Regions from separate parts of the Pseudoalteromonas sp. SR43-2 genome, predicted to be linked through region 1. Evidence: predicted binding sites of a transcription regulator. Region 1 holds the regulator's gene; each other region holds the start of a gene.
What was found. Region 1 encodes sigma-54, which starts transcription at its own class of promoters, with help from an activator protein. Its sites were predicted from a motif close to GTTGGCACGNNNNTNGNNT; they were not measured.
Positions count from the first base shown of each region.

Region 2: H5120_RS04065 (hemerythrin domain-containing protein) is a predicted target of sigma-54. The motif match lies at 3,572-3,590, and genes of this name have one in related genera.
Region 3: glnA (glutamate--ammonia ligase) is a predicted target of sigma-54. The motif match lies at 2,623-2,641, and genes of this name have one in related genera.

Region 1 covers NZ_JACJED010000001.1:60,825-67,202, forward strand. The annotation lists gene mgtE (magnesium transporter) at 1-700, opposite strand, end outside; gene H5120_RS00320 (HPr family phosphocarrier protein) at 833-1,105, opposite strand; gene rapZ (RNase adapter RapZ) at 1,148-1,993, opposite strand; gene ptsN (PTS IIA-like nitrogen regulatory protein PtsN) at 2,012-2,464, opposite strand; gene hpf (ribosome hibernation promoting factor) at 2,469-2,756, opposite strand; gene H5120_RS00340 (RNA polymerase factor sigma-54) at 2,783-4,282, opposite strand; gene lptB (LPS export ABC transporter ATP-binding protein) at 4,352-5,077, opposite strand; gene lptA (lipopolysaccharide transport periplasmic protein LptA) at 5,074-5,619, opposite strand; gene lptC (LPS export ABC transporter periplasmic protein LptC) at 5,609-6,163, opposite strand; gene kdsC (3-deoxy-manno-octulosonate-8-phosphatase KdsC) at 6,160-6,378, opposite strand, start outside.
Region 2 covers NZ_JACJED010000003.1:240,670-247,047, forward strand. The annotation lists gene H5120_RS04045 (pseudouridine synthase) at 1-347, shown strand, start outside; gene H5120_RS04050 (GGDEF domain-containing protein) at 526-2,445, shown strand; gene H5120_RS04055 (DUF6500 family protein) at 2,482-2,700, opposite strand; gene H5120_RS04060 (hypothetical protein) at 3,044-3,298, opposite strand; gene H5120_RS04065 (hemerythrin domain-containing protein) at 3,630-4,055, shown strand; gene H5120_RS04070 (hypothetical protein) at 4,149-4,562, opposite strand; gene H5120_RS04075 (TonB-dependent siderophore receptor) at 4,981-6,378, shown strand, end outside.
Region 3 covers NZ_JACJED010000007.1:37,375-43,752, forward strand. The annotation lists gene glnL (nitrogen regulation protein NR(II)) at 1-443, opposite strand, end outside; gene H5120_RS07965 (DUF4124 domain-containing protein) at 526-1,047, opposite strand; gene glnA (glutamate--ammonia ligase) at 1,161-2,567, opposite strand; gene typA (translational GTPase TypA) at 3,075-4,898, shown strand; gene H5120_RS07980 (CBM9 family sugar-binding protein) at 5,263-5,991, opposite strand; gene H5120_RS07985 (MBL fold metallo-hydrolase) at 6,059-6,378, opposite strand, start outside.

The DNA.
Region 1 (6,378 bases):
ATATCCAATTATGGCGCTCAAATAATTGCGCTACTTCACTTTCATCCATTGAGATTGGGATAGACTCACAATCTTCATCCATTAAATCGCGCACAATTTTTTCTGGCGGATTAGTTAATAATGTACTCAGCGATAAAGCGCCTATAAAGCAGTTATGTTTATCAACAACATATAAATCATCTGTACCCTCTGGTAACTCACCACGCAGTCTAATATAACGAAGTACAACATCGAGTGTTACATCAGGGCGAATGGTCACCGTATCGGTGTTCATTAGCGCACCTGCTGAACGCTCTTGATATGACAGTGCTTGCGTGGCACGTTCACGGTCTTGAATGTCCATCGCGCTAACAACGTCTTTATAGACGGTATCTGGCAGGCTACGTAATACTTCACCTAAGTCATCGTGGCCCATGTCTTCAGTTGCGGCGGCAATGTGCTTAGGTTCCATTTGGGCAATAATGCCTAAACGAACATCTTCAGATAATTCTTCAAGAACATCACCCTGCACATCAGGATCGACCAATTGCCAAAGCAGTCGGCGAATTTTATGCGGTGATGATTCTAATAATAATGCGGTATCACAAGGAGCCGTTTTTGCGAGCATGCGCCTAACTTGAACAAATTGACCACTATTGAGTGACTTCGTCACCTGTTTTAGTTGCTGTAGTGGGTAATCTTGTTCAAAAGCTTCAGGCATTGGCGTCCTTTATAAATTGTTATATTACTTTATGGGGGGGAGGTGAGTTAACTGGCGTTACTAACCTATCTATTTTATATATCTGTTTTAATTGAAGCATTAGTAATGCGAATATTGTTTTTATAAAACAGGTTATTCTTGTTCATTAAAGCGTTGTGCTATTAATTCTCCAACAGCGTGTAAAGCTTGCTCAGAATCAGGGCCTTTACAAACAACTTTAACTTCTTTTCCTTGGCTACTTTCAAGTAACATTAGTGCAAGTACGCTATCGCCTGCTGCTTCTTTGTCATCTTGGAATAATGTGATTGTCGCATCAAATTGTACTGCTAATTGCGCAAGCACAGTAGCTGCTCTGGCGTGCAAGCCTAATTTGTTTTTTATTAAAAAGGTATCTTCACAATGCATAACTTACTCTACCTAAGCTGAACAGGTGATTATTCAGCTATATTATTTTTCTTGTTCGCGATGGCGAATTTTTACATTGGGATGTGTCATTGCAAAACTTTCACCGATAGTTTGCGCTAAATACACAGAACGATGTTGCCCGCCTGTACACCCAATAGCAATGGTTAAATAACTGCGGTTATTTCGTTCTAAATGCGGTAACCACGTTTGTACAAATGTTTGAATTTGCCATGTGAATTTTTGCACTATGCTGTGATTAGCTAAATAGTCTTTAACCGGTTGATCTAACCCATTTAAAGGCTTTAACTCTGGTTCCCAGTGTGGATTTGGTAAAAAGCGTGCATCAAATACGTAGTCTGCTTCTTTTGGTATACCGTGTTTAAAACCAAATGATTCAAATGTGACAATCAGTTGCTTATCTTTTTTACCTAAAATCTTTTCACGAATAGATTCAGCGAGTTGATGAACACTTAAATCAGTCGTATCTATCATAAAGTCGGCGCGAGTGGTTAATACATCAAGTAATTCTTTTTCTTTTTTGATGGCTAAATCAAGCGGCAACGAGTCTATTGATAGTGGGTGTAATCTGCGTGTTTCAGAAAAGCGTTTGATCAATGTCTGATCGTCGCTATCTAAATAAAATAACGTAGGGTTTGCAAAGCCTGGTAAGTATTCAAGAATATCGTTAAATTCATCTTGTTCTTTAGGGATGTTGCGCACATCTATGCTAACAGCAATTTTATCGTAGCTATCAGACACACTGCGAACTAATGAAGGTAGTAGGTTTACTGGAATATTATCAACGCAATAATAACCTAAATCTTCTACAACGCGCAAAGCAACCGACTTTCCAGAACCAGAACGGCCGCTTATGATAATTAACTCCATTTAACACCCTTTATAAAACTATGATTGATCGACAATAACTTGGTAAAGCTCAGTATCAGATTTTGCACTGCGTAACTGTTTACAAAAATCTTTGTTGTTTAGTTTATCAGCAATGGTTGCTAGAGTCTTTAAGTGCTGCTGGTTATCGCCATCTGGTACGATGAGTGCGACAAAAATATCAACAGGGCGATTATCGATTGCATCAAAGTTTATTGGAGTTTCGCTAACGAGCACTAAAGCCAAAGGCTCTTCTGCACCGCTCATTCTTCCATGAGGAATAGCAATGCCACGCCCTATACCTGTACTACCTAATTTCTCTCTGCTCATTAAAGCATTAAGAATATCTTGTTGCGGTAAATACGGAAGTTTGTCGTGAGCAAGTTCGCTAATGAACTCTAAAATTCTTTTTTTGCTATTAAAAAGGACCGCAGCTTTGCTGCAGTCCTGGCATATAAGTGAACTTAATTTCATCATATTAGTGTCGAGCAAGCTTCTCTTTGTGTTTGATTACTTGGCGATCGAGCTTGTCGATCAACGAGTCAATAGCGGCATACATATCTTGATGTTCTGTAGAGGCAAATAGCTCAGCACCGCTTACGTGTATTGTGGCTTCTGCTTTTTGATTTAACTTTTCTACATCGAGAATGACATGAACATTATTAATATGATCAGAGTGTCTTTCAAGCTTCGCAAATTTAGTATTAATATAGTCTCTTAGTGAATCGGTTAATTCTACGTGACGACCAGTTAAGTTTAGTTGCATAAGCATTACCCTCTTAGTTTAGCGTCTTAAATCAGACTTTTACGCTGATTTGACGGTGGAATAGCAAGAGATTCGCGGTATTTTGCGATTGTACGTCTCGCTACTTTAATTCCTTGCTCAGCCAATATATCCGCTATTTTGCTATCACTCAATGGTTTTGCTGAGTTTTCTGCTGCGATTAATTTTCGGATAAGCGCACGTATTGCTGTAGATGAACATTCACCACCGTTTTCAGTACTTACATGGCTTGAGAAAAAATATTTAAGCTCAAATATACCACGGGGTGTATGCATGTACTTTTGAGTAGTCACACGCGAAATTGTCGATTCGTGCATTTCTACCATTTCAGCGACATCATTTAAAACCATTGGTTTCATGGCTTCAGGGCCATGTTCAAAAAAGCCTTGTTGTTGCTTAACAATACAATTAGTAACTTTTAATAGCGTGTCGTTTCTACTTTCTAAGCTTTTAATAAACCATTTAGCTTCTTGTAAATGTGAGCGGATAAACTGGCTGTCGCCACTTGATTTTACAGTGCGAGACATTGCCGCGTATTGGCTATTAACACGAATTTTAGGCATGCTATCTGGGTTTAATTCGACAACCCAGCGGCCTTTAATTTTTTTAACTGACACATCAGGAATAACATACTCAGATTCTTCCCTTACAATAGTATCTGCAGGTTTTGGGTTGAGAGTATGTATTAGTGTCATCACTTCTTTAAGCTCTTCTTCTTTAAGCTTAGTTTTTTTCATTAATGTACGATAGTCGCGAGCTGCTAATAGATCAATATGCTCGGTTAAAATCATTTTCGTTTCATTAATGTAAGGTGTTTCTTTATCAAATTGATTAAGCTGAATACACAAACACTCTTGTAAACTACGTGCGGCAATACCCACAGGATCAAACAGTTGGATGCGTTTTAATACCGCTTCAATTTCATCAAGTTCGACTTCGTTATCATCTTCGTTTTCTTGATTAAAGCTTTCTAAAATCTCTTCGCAGCTTAATGTTAAAATACCTGAATCATCGACGGCCTCTACAATCGCAATAGCGATGGCTTCATCGGTAGGGCTAAATGGCGTTAGTTGTAATTGCCACATTAAATACTCATGGAGCGTTTCAGTAGAGGCGCCTTGGTATATTGATTCGTCTTCAGGCATTGGACCTGATGAGGCTGCAGGAGCGGCACTCATGTACTCATCCCAACTAACATCCATAGCCATGTCGTCACTTAGCGTGTCTTTTGCAAGTGCTTCACCAGTATCTTGTTCATATTCGCTCGGAGCATCATCAGCAGATGCGCTAACAGTTATGTCATCGGTATCAGCTTTTTGCTCGTTTTTACCAGCAGCGTCTTCAGAATAGTCTGCCTCTTCAACCTCTAATAGTGGATTACTGTCGAGAGCTTCTTGTATTTCTTGCTGGAGATCCAATGTACTGAGTTGCAACAAACGAATAGCTTGTTGCAGCTGTGGAGTCATTGTAAGTTGCTGGCCCATGCGCAGCTGTAGTGATTGCCTCATGTATCTCTAACAATCCTTTTATGTTGTTATAATTAATACTAGCAGATGCTTAAAGACATGGCGTAAATGTTACAGCCTAAATTGCTCGCCTAAATAAACATCGCGTACTGTTTTATCATTTAATACGTGTTCTGGAGTACCTGATGCAATCAGCTCCCCATGAGAAACAATGTAGGCTTTTTCGCAAACATCAAGGGTCTCTCTTACGTTATGGTCGGTAATTAATACTCCAATCCCACGATTTTTAAGATGTTCTATTATTTTCTTTATATCTAATACCGAAATAGGGTCAACACCGGCAAACGGTTCATCCAGTAATATAAATTTAGGATCTGCTGCCAGCGCTCGTGCTATTTCTACACGACGACGTTCTCCACCCGATAATGCCATACCTTGGCTATCACGAATGTGTTGTATGCTAAATTCATCTAATAAGTTATTGAGCGTATCTTCTCTGGCTTGTTTATTTAGTTCTTTGCGCGTTTCTAAAATGGCCATTAAGTTTTGATAAACAGTCAGCTTTCTAAAAATTGATGACTCTTGCGGTAAGTAGCCTATGCCTAATCTAGCACGACTATGCATAGGTAAAAGAGTAATATCGTTATCATCAATAGATATTTTACCTTTGTCGCTAGGAACAAGCCCTACGATCATATAAAAAGTCGTTGTTTTACCAGCACCGTTAGGGCCAAGTAAGCCAACTATACTGCCAGCTTGTACTTCGAGGCCGACGTTTTTTACAACTTCACGACCTTTATAGCTTTTTGCCAATAGTTCTGCTTTTAATGTGCTCATGGTTGACCTTTATCGCCTTTTTTACTTTTTTTAGTTTCGATCGGTACTAAAATTGTGTGAACGCGGTCAGTTGAGTTTTCATCTTTTTCGGCACTGATGAGCTGCTGCTCTATGTCGTAGGTAATGCTTTTAGCATTTATTTTTTGTCCGGCTTGCGATACTTGTGCATTACCAACAAGCGTTAAAAAACGCTTAGATACATCATAACGTACTTCGTCAGCACTGGCGCTCATAGTCGTGCCATCTGATTGCTTTTCTTCAAAGTGCGCAGGGCTACCTGTGGCAATTAATAATTGTTTATTATCACCAAGTTCATCGCGTTTGTGTACTTCGAGGCGATCGGCTGTAATGCGGCGATTACCGTGAATTATCTCAACGTTTTTCTCAAAAATCCCGACATTAGCTTTTAATTGACCTTCTTGCTTGTCGGCACTTATTGAAATTTGATTGGCAGCAGGTTGCGTGTTTTGCTCTGCAGCACTACTATTAAACGCTAGTATAAGTGTAGGAATTATAAGTGATTTTAATATTTTATTGGTCATAATATATGGTTCGCGTATGGTTAATTAGTTTTATCACTTCGGTTTTTAAGTCGGCCTCTAGGCCTTTACCAGTGATTTTTAAATTGGGTCCAGTGATAATGACGGGTTGCTCCGAACGCATTGTTAATAGCTTTATATCTACCTGAATATTATCAGCATTGATTTTGTCTATCATGGCGTTATCGGTTAAATTTTTGGCAACCACATTACCTTCTAAAATTAATTGTTTATCTTCGTATAATGTTGCTTCGTCTGCATTTATTTGCCACGTTTGTTGTTCGTTATATAAAGTAAAAATGGGTTTTTCGAAAAACGTGAAACCTAATTGCTGGTATAGCTCCATTTTAGCCGCAGTGACTTTGTGGCTAATTTTACCTTGCTCATCATAGGCTGTCTGTTTGAGCTCAATAGCAATGTAATCAGGCTTAGCAATAACTTCTGGCTCAGCCTGAGGCACAATATTTGTTTGTGTAAAATAAGGGTACCAAAGCCAAACCATACAGCTAATGAATAAAACGCTTAATATTATGCGCGCTGCATTCATGAACTAGTGCCTTGTGTAGTCAATGTTTTACCATTTTCAAGCATGAGCAAATCGGTGAGTTCTCTCACAGCACCAAAACCGCCAGGCATTTGCGTTACATAATGTGACAAACGCTTAATAAGTGGGTGGGCATCATTTACTGCAACGGCAAAGCCTACTAACTCCATAACAGGCATGTCAGGACCGTCATCACCAATATAAGCAATTTGTTCATC
Region 2 (6,378 bases), on a different contig from region 1:
GTAACGTAGCTGAGGATAGCGGAGTAATTGATTTACCCTTAGTGCTCGACTTTGATGATAAACCGCGCCAAATGGTGTGTTACACACACGGTAAGCCATCACTTACTACCTGGCAGGTTTTAGAGCGTAACAACAACATTACCCGATTACAGTTATACCCTAAAACAGGGCGAACTCATCAATTAAGAGTGCATTGCGCACACAGTTTAGGTTTAAACATGCCAATTATAGGCGACACACATTACGGACAAAAAGCCGATAGATTACATTTACACGCAGAATACTTAGCATTTACTCACCCTATTACGCTCGAGCGATTAGAGTTTGAAGTAGCTGCAGATTTTTAATAAAAACACATAGCTACAACGACTATATTATTCAATGTGTTGGTTTTTATTAATTTAATTGATATCGTTTGTGGTCTTGTTTTTTCAATGAGAAGTATAAAAAACTGTTCAAACCCAAGTTTATTAAGCAATGTGAATAAGTATTTCAATAATAAAAATAAGTCAGCAAAGGATTAACATGGCTAACAATACACAAATAAAGATTTTAGGTAATACTTTATGGGCAAAGTATATTGTTCTCCTTTTATTTTTACTTTTTAGTAAACTTGCCTCTGCTAACGGCGATTCATTAAATGCAACTTCACATGCGCTAGACTTTGACACGACTCAAACACTCATTAAAAACATAAAACTAAATGAATTAGACTATCTTGAAAATGAAAACAAACTCACTCAAGCGTTTAAAATAAGCAAAGATCAAAATTGGGAAAAGCTTCATCTAGAAGCGGCCGCTTTGTATGCGGAGTTACTTTTTAGACAAGAAAAATACGCAGCATTAAATACTCACTTATCCTATTACTTAAAGAACAAAGAGTTACCAAACCAAAAAAGTGTGTATTTATTATTTCTCGAATCACAACTCAAGTCTCTAGCGAGGGATGCAAACCCAGCTCCAGCACACACGCTAGCCACAAAATTAGAAGAGAGCTTGCAACATCATTCATCTAAAGAAAAAATTATTATTTTACGAGCACTTGCTTACTATTACACCGATACTGATGCATTGAAAAAGACCCTAAATGTTGCACTAGAAGGGCTAGAATTAGCATTAAAAGATGACGACTCAGCATCTCAGGGATACTTTTTTAGAAAAATAGCCGATGCATATAATTATCTAAACGAAAAAGACAAAGCCATATATTATGCAAAAAAAGCGGTTGCGGCATATGAGCAAACACAAGACGGGCTTTTTACTGCAAAAGCATATTGGAGTTTAGGCAATATATTGCTCGAGATAAAAAAACCTAAAGATGCCTTAATATACCTAGACAAAGCATTGTTCTACTTTAAAAAAGCTAATATGCAAAAAGGCTTAACCTTTGCCCAATACTCAATTGCTAGCATTGAGTACTTACAAGCAAACTACGATAAAGCTTTAACTTTAACTAAAGAGAACATTGAGCTTGCTCGTTCTGCAGGTGTACACGACATGCAACTCGCATCGCTCATTTTGTTAGCTGACATATATATAAAACTAGATTTACTTGATCAAGCAAATGAAGCAAACGATGAGGTGTTTTTAAACTTAGATAAATTCAGCCGCAGTATTTATAAAGCCGATTTTTTAAGTAAACGCTATGAGCTAAAGCGACGCCTTAACTACACTAACGAGGCTTTTGAAGCAATTGAACAAAAGCTCCTTTATACAAAAAAACACTACGAAGCTACCAGTGAAAGTAATATAAAAACACTACAGGTACAGTTTGAAGTAAAAGAAAAAGAAGAGAAAATACAGCAACTAGAGTACGCAAAAGATATTAGTGAACTACAAGCTAAAGAAGAGTACCAACAAAAAATAATTTGGCGACTCAGCGCTGCTATTGCGTTTATTTTAGTGATTGCTTCATTATTTTTATTTTATCGGCAAGCTCGACAACGTCAAAAATATCACAATATTTCATTAACAGATTATCTAACAAATAGCCCTAATCGCAGAGGAATAATGCGCGCAGCAGAAGCAAAGCTTGATGAAGGTAAAATGACGATAGCAATTGTTGACTTAGACTACTTTAAAAAAGTTAACGACCAATTTGGTCACGATGTTGGGGATTTAGTTCTTATTTCCTTTGCAAAGGCTGCAAAAGAAACACTAAGTGGTGATCATCAGTTTGGCCGCTACGGCGGCGAAGAATGGTTGTTTGCACTAAATTCGGTTGACGAACTAGCTATTCGAGATATCTTTGACCAGCTCGCCACTAGGTTTACCGAGCATTGTAGTAATATAAAAGACCTTCCTAGTAATACAAAAATCACTTTTAGTGTGGGAGCCTCTGTAAGTAGCCCCTTAAAAAGCACACTAGATGTTCTTATTAAGCATGCAGATAAATTACTTTATAAAGCAAAAGAAAACGGAAGAAACCAAGTCGTTGTTGATTAGATAAATACAGCTAAAAGTACTTGCTCAGTTAATTGACTAAAGTCCATCTAAAACCATCTGTTTAATTTTATGTGCTTTTACAAAATGATCTAATTTATGAGTGTGTATCCACCAAGTAGCGGCCTCCATAAGTAGCTCTGGGTCGTCGTTTTTATTGGCAAAAAATGCATAAAAAGAAAGCCCTACATTTTCGCCTTTAGCTGCTATTTTTTTATCGCACACAGTAATTATTTTTGCTCTTAGTTCTTCCCTCATACATACCTTATTTAATTATATTTTTATTATTAAAATACGCCATTTAAAAAGCTAACGATTAGCTGTAAAAGGCTTCTATCAACCAAGCCATGATTCTCAAGCTCTTTATTAGGCGTATTTACTTTTGCAGCTTTGCATTCATTATCTAATGTCTCATTTTTACGTGTATCGGTTTCGTATGCAATATCTGCTTATTCCATACATTTTGCCGAGCCTGCGTAAGGCTTTGCCGCACAAGCGCTCAGTAATAAAAAAAGTGGAATTGCTATCAATAATTGCTTCATAACTAATCCTATTTTTGCGCAACTTATTTACTTTAAATTACAGCTGCAAGTTAGCCTATTTACTTTTCTACCACCATTACAAAAAATTCAAAAAAGAACGTACCGATGGCATCAAAAAAAGTATCATTTTTTTCATCCTTTTTAATTTGTGCGCTAATGCATTGATTGTAAACCTGTGAGCTTGTTTGAGCGCCATTTCGATCAACCATTTCGGCCTCTTCAATGCATAAGTTAGGGTCAGAACGCGGGGCTGCACTACATGCACTCAGTAAAGCGCACAGTAGTAATGCGGCGACGGGGCTTTTTATGTTCATCCTTAAACTATCCTATCAAGTTAACGTGCTACCTGCATTTATATGTGAGAGTAATATATAGGTTGTACCCAAATAACACTGGCACTTTATCACTGCTATAAAATAAACAACCAGTAAATATTTGTAAGGTTCTGTAGGAATTTATACTCACTTTTATAATTGAACTACGCAAAAGCCTGAAATTATTGCATTCATATCACTGTAAAATTTACAGTGATCGCAGCCAAAGAATAAAAAATTAAATTAAATTTATTAAAATACAATAACTTAATATTTGGCATTTAGTTTGCTAGTTAATGATATAAGCAAATAAATTGTAAAAGGACTAGTTATGAATATTTTTGAAGCACTACGTCATGACCATGACAAACAACGAGAATTGGTAGATGCGCTTATTCAAACACACGGCGACACAGAGCAGCGCCACAAGCTAATGGATGAGCTAAAAACAGAATTAGAAAATCACGCAAAATTTGAAGAACGTTACTTTTATAACCCACTTATGTTTGATGACTTAACTCATGAAAAAGCGCGCCACAGCGTAGCTGAACATCACGAAATTGATGAATTAATTGAACAACTTGAAGATACCGAAATGAGCTCGTCTGCATGGTTAGTTGCAGCTAAAAAGCTACACCATTTGGTACATCATCATTTAAGTGAAGAAGAACACGAAGTGTTTCAATTAGCGGGTAAAGCACTTACCGAAGGGCAAAAAGAGAGCCTTGCTGAGCAATACAACGACGCAATGCATTAGTTGCATAACACGCAAACCGACTTCCACACACTCCCTGTGTACTTATTGGTTATAAGCCTTATGGCTTATAACCAATTTTTTACATGTACTTTATTACTTTACAGTAAATTTCACGTCTTGGTCGCGTAATAAGTAAAGTGCAAAACACGCAGCCCACATTGGCCATGCAGTAAAGAATAATAAGTTATTAAAGCCATCTATGTACTGGTTGTAAGAAGAAAGCGTAGATAAGCCATGCATTACAAAAATGATACCGTACGTTATACGCTTTTTAATACCTGCTAAAAATGCTAAAACAAGCACTAACTGCACCGCACCAATAATGTAAGCCACTATATCTGTAGAGCCACTAATACCGTAAAAATGTTCAAAAATACGTGCGCTATGCCCAGGATTAACAAACTTATCGAATGTCCACATAACCATTACAATAAACACGCCTAAACGCAAAGATAAAAGTGACCACTGCAAACGGTTTTGCACATCAGAATTCATTGAACCTGTCATAAAATTTCCTTAAATGAATATTAATAAACGTAGAAGTAAGCTAGACCGTATAAGTTATTTTTTATTTCAAAAATTTTTAATTAAATTCATTAATTAAGCCATGCAGTACTAAAAGTGAAGCTTATTTAAGTAATTTAAAAATGCTGCATAAAAGTTAACTCTTTTAAAATGTTAGCAGGTTGAAAGTAGTCTATAATTAATAAATCCTATTAAAAGCAAACATTTACTTTCACTCTAATACAATCGCCCTATTAATATTTTATCGACTAATAAAACAATAGTACTTAATTACCAACTTTGTAATGCATCTGTTTTGTTATGTTCTAAAAAACAAAAAGAATCAAAATTTTACTGAAAGTTATTTTTAATCCTTTCGGTCTTTATCGCCAACAACATTTTAACCGTAGAGAGAAAACGTTTGAAACACGCATATTTAGCACTTTCCCTAGCCACCATATTAAATACACCACTTAATGCTTTTGCAGCCGAAGAATCAAAATCAGCAAAAGAAGGCGCAATTGAGCGTATTGAGGTGGCAGGCCAAGTTATTAAATCTCAAGGTCTTTCGGTTAAAAATGTCACTGTAGACGGCCCTTTTGGCGACAACTTAGCTCTACGAGATATAGCCCGTTCAGTAACACCAATTTCAAGCGAGTTAATAGAACAACTCAATATTACGACTTTACAAGATGTACTTGCAGTAAGCCCTAATACCTATTCAGCCAGTGGTTTTGGGGCACCAAGCTTACCTACTATTCGTGGGCAACTAGGTGAGCTTTTCCAAGATGGTACACGCCGCCAAGCAGGTAATAATGGCTTTGGTGTGCCGTTATCGTTCAACTCTATAGAACAAATAGATGTAGTAAAAGGCGCGCCACCGGTATTATTTGGCTCAAGCCAACGCAACGGTGGTTTTGTAAACTTACATTCTAAAAAAGCATCAACTGACGACAGTAAAGGCAAAGCAACGGTATCTGCAGGACGATGGGATCAGTACAGCGTTTTAGTTGATTACAGTGCACCTATAGTAAAAGACAAAGTAGGTTTTAGAGTAAGCGCTGAACACATTGATAACGGCAGTTACTACGACTTTTCGGGCACGAAAAGCGACAGCTTATATGCAGCACTTAGGGTGTTACCTGATGACAAGAGCAGCTGGGATATTAACTTTGAGTTATACCAAGTTGAATTTACCGATAACGCAGGTATTAACCGCCCTACTCAAGCCTTAATTGATGATGGCCTTTATATTACCGGCCAAGGCGTGCAAGCCAATGGCAGTACAGTACCTGCAGCTGGTTCTATTGTTTCACCTACTGGGCAAGTAAAAATAGACCGTAGTACAGTACTTACCGACCCTGACAATCAAAACGAAGCCACTACTTATTTACTACACAGTATTTATAAGCGTGAACTTTCAAACAATGCATCTATAAAAAACATTACGTATTTTCAGCACTTACAACGCGAAGAAATTGCACAAAATAGCTTTGTTGAAATTATAGATGGTGCCGATACCGCGCAAAACCGTACCGAATTGACCTACCAATGGAGCAACGAGCAGCAAACAATTTTTGCTTTTGATGTGCGTTACAACCGCGTGCTAGGCTACAGCCAATTTACAACAGAAGCCGACTTACCTATTGATTTAACTGGCCCAATTTCAAATCGCCGCATTCCTTTAACTGATGCACAACAAGCGCGTTTAATTGAAATTAGTCCAGGTGTATTTGTATCCCCTGGTGGTCAGTACGATATTAATAACGATGGCAGCGGCGACTTTAACTTATCAGACACTACCGATTCGCGCTCATGG
Region 3 (6,378 bases), on a different contig from region 1:
TCGTGAGCTAAGCCTCTAATTAGATTTCGGGCTGCTTGGTATTGATGCATTTGATTAGACGCTTGGTCGTGCTTAATTTCGTCATCAGTTTGGCGCCACTCAAATAAAATATAAAGTGAGCCATCAAACTTAATTTGTCGTGTACTTACGGCTACTTTTGCATGGCGAGAATCGCTAAAAACCACGTCAGCTCTGTGCTGCTGGCAATCTACACCTTCAACTAATGAGTATTGTTCTATACGCTGCAAATCGATTGAATGGTAATTAAAAAGACTATCGAAAGGCTGATCTAATAGGCGCTTGTTACCAAGGCCAAGCAGTTCGCTAGTACTGGTATTGGCATAGACAACGGTGAAGTTTTTATCAAGCAACATGATAGCGGTTGTTTGATTTTGCCAAATAGCATCGAGTAGCTCAGGGCTAAAGTTTTTATTATTAATCATAGCTGCACCATTTTAGTGCGTGAATGTTTACAAGCAAGTTATATAGTAAAATACACTGCTGCACGTTTAGTAATGCCCCAATTTAGTTACTTAGGTTTAGCCCTTTTCGGTGCATAAAAAATATGCAGGGCTCACTTATAGCAATAACTTGGTTTTTACTATTAAAAAGCTTTAATTGTAGTGTGTGCTCACCACGTTCTACATCTCTTATTGCAAAGGTTGAACTGTCACTGGCTGGGCCATGTGCTTTGCCATCAATAAAAAGTTGTATAGTAAAACCAGTTTCAAAGCGTGGTTTTATTCGGCTAGTAACATAAACAGTGCCGGTATTTTCACGAATAGTCTGGTTATGATCAGGTGAGGAAATGGCAATACTAAAGGCCGCTTGTTGGGGCTGGGGTTGCTCGTCAAAAATGTCAGTATTTGTTGCAGGCATATTAAGATCTTGGCTGGTAAGCTTTACCTCTTTAGCACCTTTATGAGGGGTGTCAGAGAACACTAATACGCCATTTTTATCTTTCCAAGCGTATATCTTTGTTTCACCAGCGTAACCATAATTGCTTAATCCTAAAGCAATTAATAGTAATAAAATCTTGTTGTTCACTCTGCAGCCCTGCATTTTTGTCGGTAACTTAACTTTAGTGGAGATTGATTAATTTTACCATTAAAAAAGCCCGCAAAGCGGGCTTGAGAACACACATATTTTATACAGCTAAATTAACAGCTGTAGTACATTTCAAACTCAACTGGGTGAGTTGTCATGTTAAGCTTTTCAACTTCTTTAGATTTAAGTTCGATGTAAGCATCGATTAAGTCGTCAGTGAATACACCACCTTGAGTTAAGAATTCACGGTCTGCGCTAAGTGCAGATAGTGCTTCGTCAAGTGATGCTGCAACAGTTGGGATTTCTGCTGCTTCTTCAGCTGGTAAGTCATATAAATCTTTATCCATAGCATCGCCAGGGTGGATCTTGTTTTTGATACCATCAAGGCCAGCCATAAGCATTGCTGAGAAAGCAAGGTATGGGTTAGCTGTTGGATCTGGGAAGCGTACTTCAATACGACGACCTTTTTCAGATGGAACCACTGGGATACGGATTGATGCAGAACGGTTACGTGCAGAGTATGCAAGCATAACTGGTGCTTCAAAACCTGGTACTAAACGTTTGTACGAGTTAGTAGAGGCGTTTGCAAAAGCGTTAATTGCTTTAGCATGCTTGATGATACCGCCGATGTAGTAAAGCGCATCTTCAGAAAGGCCGCCGTACTTATCACCAGCAAAAAGGTTTACACCATCTTTAGCAAGTGACTGGTGACAATGCATACCAGAACCGTTATCACCAACAACTGGCTTAGGCATAAACGTTGCTGTTTTACCGTATAAGTGAGCCATGTTATGGATAACATATTTCATTTCTTGGATTTCATCCGCTTTTAATACCATTGTATTAAAGCGAGTAGCAATCTCGTTTTGACCTGCTGTTGCAACTTCGTGGTGATGTGCTTCTACTACTTGGCCCATTTCTTCTAGAACTAGACACGTAGCTGAACGCCAATCTTGGAAGTCATCAACAGGAGCAACTGGGAAGTAACCGCCTTTAATACCTGGACGGTGACCTGTGTTGCCATCTGCATATTCTTTATCTGAGTTCCAAGCAGCTTGCTTAGAATCGATTTTGTACATAGAACCAGACATATCTGATTTGTATTTAACGTCGTCAAATACGAAAAATTCTGGCTCAGGGCCAAATAAAACTGTATCTGCAATACCTGTAGAGCGCATGTAATCTTCAGCACGCTTAGCAACAGAACGCGGGTCGCGCTCATAACCTTGAAGTGTTGAAGGCTCTACTACGTCACAACGTACGATTAATGTTGATTCTTCAGTGAAAGGGTCTAGTTTGATTGATTCAGCAACTGGCATTAATACCATGTCTGATTCGTTTATGCCTTTCCAGCCTGCAATTGAAGAACCGTCAAACATTTTACCGTCTTCAAAAAAGTCTTCATCAACTTGGTGATGAGGAATAGATACATGTTGTTCTTTACCCTTAGTGTCAGTAAAGCGTAAATCAATGAACTTAACGTCATTTTCTTTAATAAAATCTAAAACCGATTGTGACATGTGTCCTCCAACTATTGGGTTTTGTTATTGCTGCATAATTGCTTTGGGATTTACTAAGCTGATTTTGTGCCATTTTTATAACTAGCTGTTTATAAATTAAAAAAATATCGTTGCATCAAAATGGAATGTACAAACGCACTATGTTGGTGCGTAAATTTTCCTTTTTGGTGCAAAATTTACAGGGCACAATTTGCTGCTAATTTAATCGCTCTGAAATAGCATAACCTAAATGCAAAAGAGTACCAAAAAGATCAGCAAAATAGCCAAAAAGGCTGTTTTTCAAAAAAAATTTGAAATTTAATTCATATAATTGTCATATATAAAACAGATACTTAGTAAAAGTATTGAGAAAGTTTTGAAATTTATATTGGATAAACTTTCATCCATGTCATTAATGAGGGATAATATGCGCCCTTTTAAATCCTATGCTGGGACATCTCGCGAAAGCGTGGATGAGTGCGTAGATCTTGCAGGATCAATGAGAATTTAATTTCTCTGAGTAAATATATGAGCATCGAACAGTTAAGAAATATAGCGATTATCGCGCACGTTGACCATGGTAAAACAACACTGGTTGACAAACTACTTGAGCAATCAGGTACATTAGAAACACGCGGCGGTAACGAAGAGCGCGTGATGGACTCAAACGACATTGAGAAAGAACGTGGTATTACCATTTTGGCTAAAAACACAGCCATTTCTTGGAATGACTACCATATCAATATCGTAGATACCCCGGGACACGCCGATTTCGGTGGTGAAGTTGAACGCGTACTTTCGATGGCTGACTCAGTATTATTACTTGTTGATGCTCAAGAAGGTCCAATGCCGCAAACGCGTTTCGTTACGCAAAAAGCATTCGCGCAAGGCTTAAAGCCAATCGTCGTTATCAATAAAATTGATAAGCCAGGCGCTCGTCCAGATTGGGTTATGGATCAAATCTTTGATTTATTCGACAACCTTGGCGCGACTGACGAACAGTTAGACTTTAAAGTAATCTACGCTTCAGCAATCAACGGTTGGGCAACACTAGATTTAGACGAACCATCAGACAACATGGAACCTATGTTCAAGATGATCGTTGAAGAAGTATCACCACCGGATGCAGATCCTGAAGGTGACTTCCAAATGCAAATTTCTCAACTAGATTACAACTCTTATGTTGGTGTAGTTGGTATTGGTCGTATTAAACGTGGTTCTGTTGCTCCTAACCAACAAGTTACTATTATCAGTGCTGATGGCACTACACGTAATGGTAAAATTGGTGCAGTACAAAGCTACCTAGGTCTTGAGCGTATCGAAACTGATAGAGCTTACGCTGGTAACATCGTAACTGTAACAGGTATTGGTGAGCTTAAGATTTCTGATACAGTTTGTTTCCCAGGAAACGTTGAAGCATTACCACCACTAAGTGTTGATGAGCCAACTGTAACAATGACATTCTCTGTAAATAACTCACCTTTCTGTGGTAAAGAAGGTAAGTTTGTAACGTCACGTAATATCCGTGAGCGTTTAGACAAAGAATTAGTACACAACGTAGCACTTCGCGTTGAAGATACTGCAAGCCCAGATAGCTTCCGTGTTTCTGGTCGTGGTGAATTACACCTAGGTATCTTAATCGAAAACATGCGTCGTGAAGGTTACGAGCTTTCAGTTTCTCGTCCAGAAGTTATCTTACGTACTGTAGATGGCGTTCTAGAAGAACCGTTTGAAACAGTGACTATTGACTGTCAAGAAGAGCATCAAGGTTCTGTTATGGAACAAGTTGGCCTACGTAAAGGTGAACTTACTAACATGACTCCAGATGGCAAAGGCCGTATGCGTTTAGACTTCATGATCCCAAGCCGTGGTTTAATTGGTTTCCAAACTGATTTCATGACGCTTACTTCGGGTTCTGGTCTTATGTACCATACGTTCGATCATTATGGTCCTCATAAAGGTGGCGCTATCGGTGTTCGTAAGAACGGCGTAATGATTGCAAACGCAACTGGTAAAGCACTTACTAACGCATTATTCAACTTACAAGAGCGCGGCCGTTTATTCATCGGTCACGGTGTTGAAGTATACGAAGGTATGGTTATCGGTATTCATAACCGTGATAACGACCTTACAGTTAACGCCCTTAAAGGTAAGCAGTTAACTAACGTACGTGCATCTGGTACTGATGAAGCGCAAACGCTTTCTCCGCACCTTAACTACTCACTTGAGCAAGCGCTTGAGTTCATCGATGATGACGAGCTAGTTGAAGTTACTCCACTAAACATTCGTATCCGTAAGAAACACCTTACAGAAAACGAACGTAAACGTGCGGGTCGTGCACCTAAGTCATAATCTATTAATTTAGAATAATGATTTTAAAAGCCGCTGTATTGCAAAATACAGCGGCTTTTTTGTGGATGAAAATAAGAGCTGTTAGCTATAGTTGTTAGTTGAAAGTATTTAGTTCAAAATTATATGACTACTGTTTTGAGATGAAATTTCCATAAATATATTTACCTCTAAAAGCGCAGCGCCTCTTAACCTCTTTGTGAATAATTTACTTAAAGATCTTTTGCACAAGGAGAAGGGAATGAGAAGAGAAAGAGAGAGCGGAAACAGCTGATAATGCGAAGTATCAGTGTTTTTTGGTGGGGGGTCGTTGGGTTTAGCTTCGCTCAACCCAACATACGTGTTCAATTATTTTATTGGTAGTAACTTACTTTTTAGGGAGTAGGGTTATTTTGCCAAATACGTCGGCATCTATAAAACCACGATTTCTGTCGCCATTTACTGGTTGTACTTCGTGTGAGCCCATAAAGTGCTCGCGCACGTCACTGCCATCGTTATCGCAATACGCTAACATAAACCCGATTATTTGCTTTTCGCTAAGTGTAAGTGGGGTGTTTTTAGCACCTTCTTTATAATTATTAGGGTAGAGTTTTATTGCTACTTCCCAGGTAATGTTAAAAGGTGCTGTGGTATTGCGCTTCCAGTTACTGACTAGGTGGTCGGTGTACAAATGGGCTTTTTTATCAGGTCCGTAATCGGCAGCTTGGTTATCAAGGCCAATGTGGTACGCCAAAGCGGTGTGATTAAATTGATGATTACCACCCGATGCATCGCTATCAATAAATACTTCAAGCGCATCGTCATCCCAATATTTATAGGTTGGATCTGCGTGTGTATCAATTAAAACGTCATCCACAATATCGGCTTGTAGGTATAAATAGTTTTGATCCCACAATAAACGATAACGCCCTTTAAAGTCGGCATCGTTTGATGGCAGTGTGCCATCCATTAAATAAGGCATGTCGTGCCAAGCGGCTTTATCCCATGCGCTTTCTGATACGCCATCAATAGTAATTGGAGTTGATGTATGTTCAACATCAATAGCCATTGCTGGCGTGCTTAATAAAAAGCTTAAGGCGAGTGCTAATTTCTTCATTAATCTCTCAATTTTATTGTCGATTTTTCTTAATCTAATAACAATCTTAAAACAGTTAAGTGAATAGTTACAGTGAAATACTTTCGCCTTCGTTTAAAATATACAGCGGCACTTTTGAATCCATTTTATTGTACATATGCAATAAGCGAAGTAAGGCTGAATGACTGCTGTGGTCGCCCATTTTCCAACTTGAGTTACCGTATCCCCACGGTATCATTACTTTGCAGTTAAGCTCTTGTGCTGCGTTGAGCGCGTCTTCTGGTGTGGTATGCACGTAACGGTACCAATTAGGTTCGTCTTTACTGTAGTAAGAAGCGATTGGCATTAAGCAAATATCGATATCGCCGTATTTTTGCTGTATGTCTTTAAAGTGTTTTGAGTAGCCTG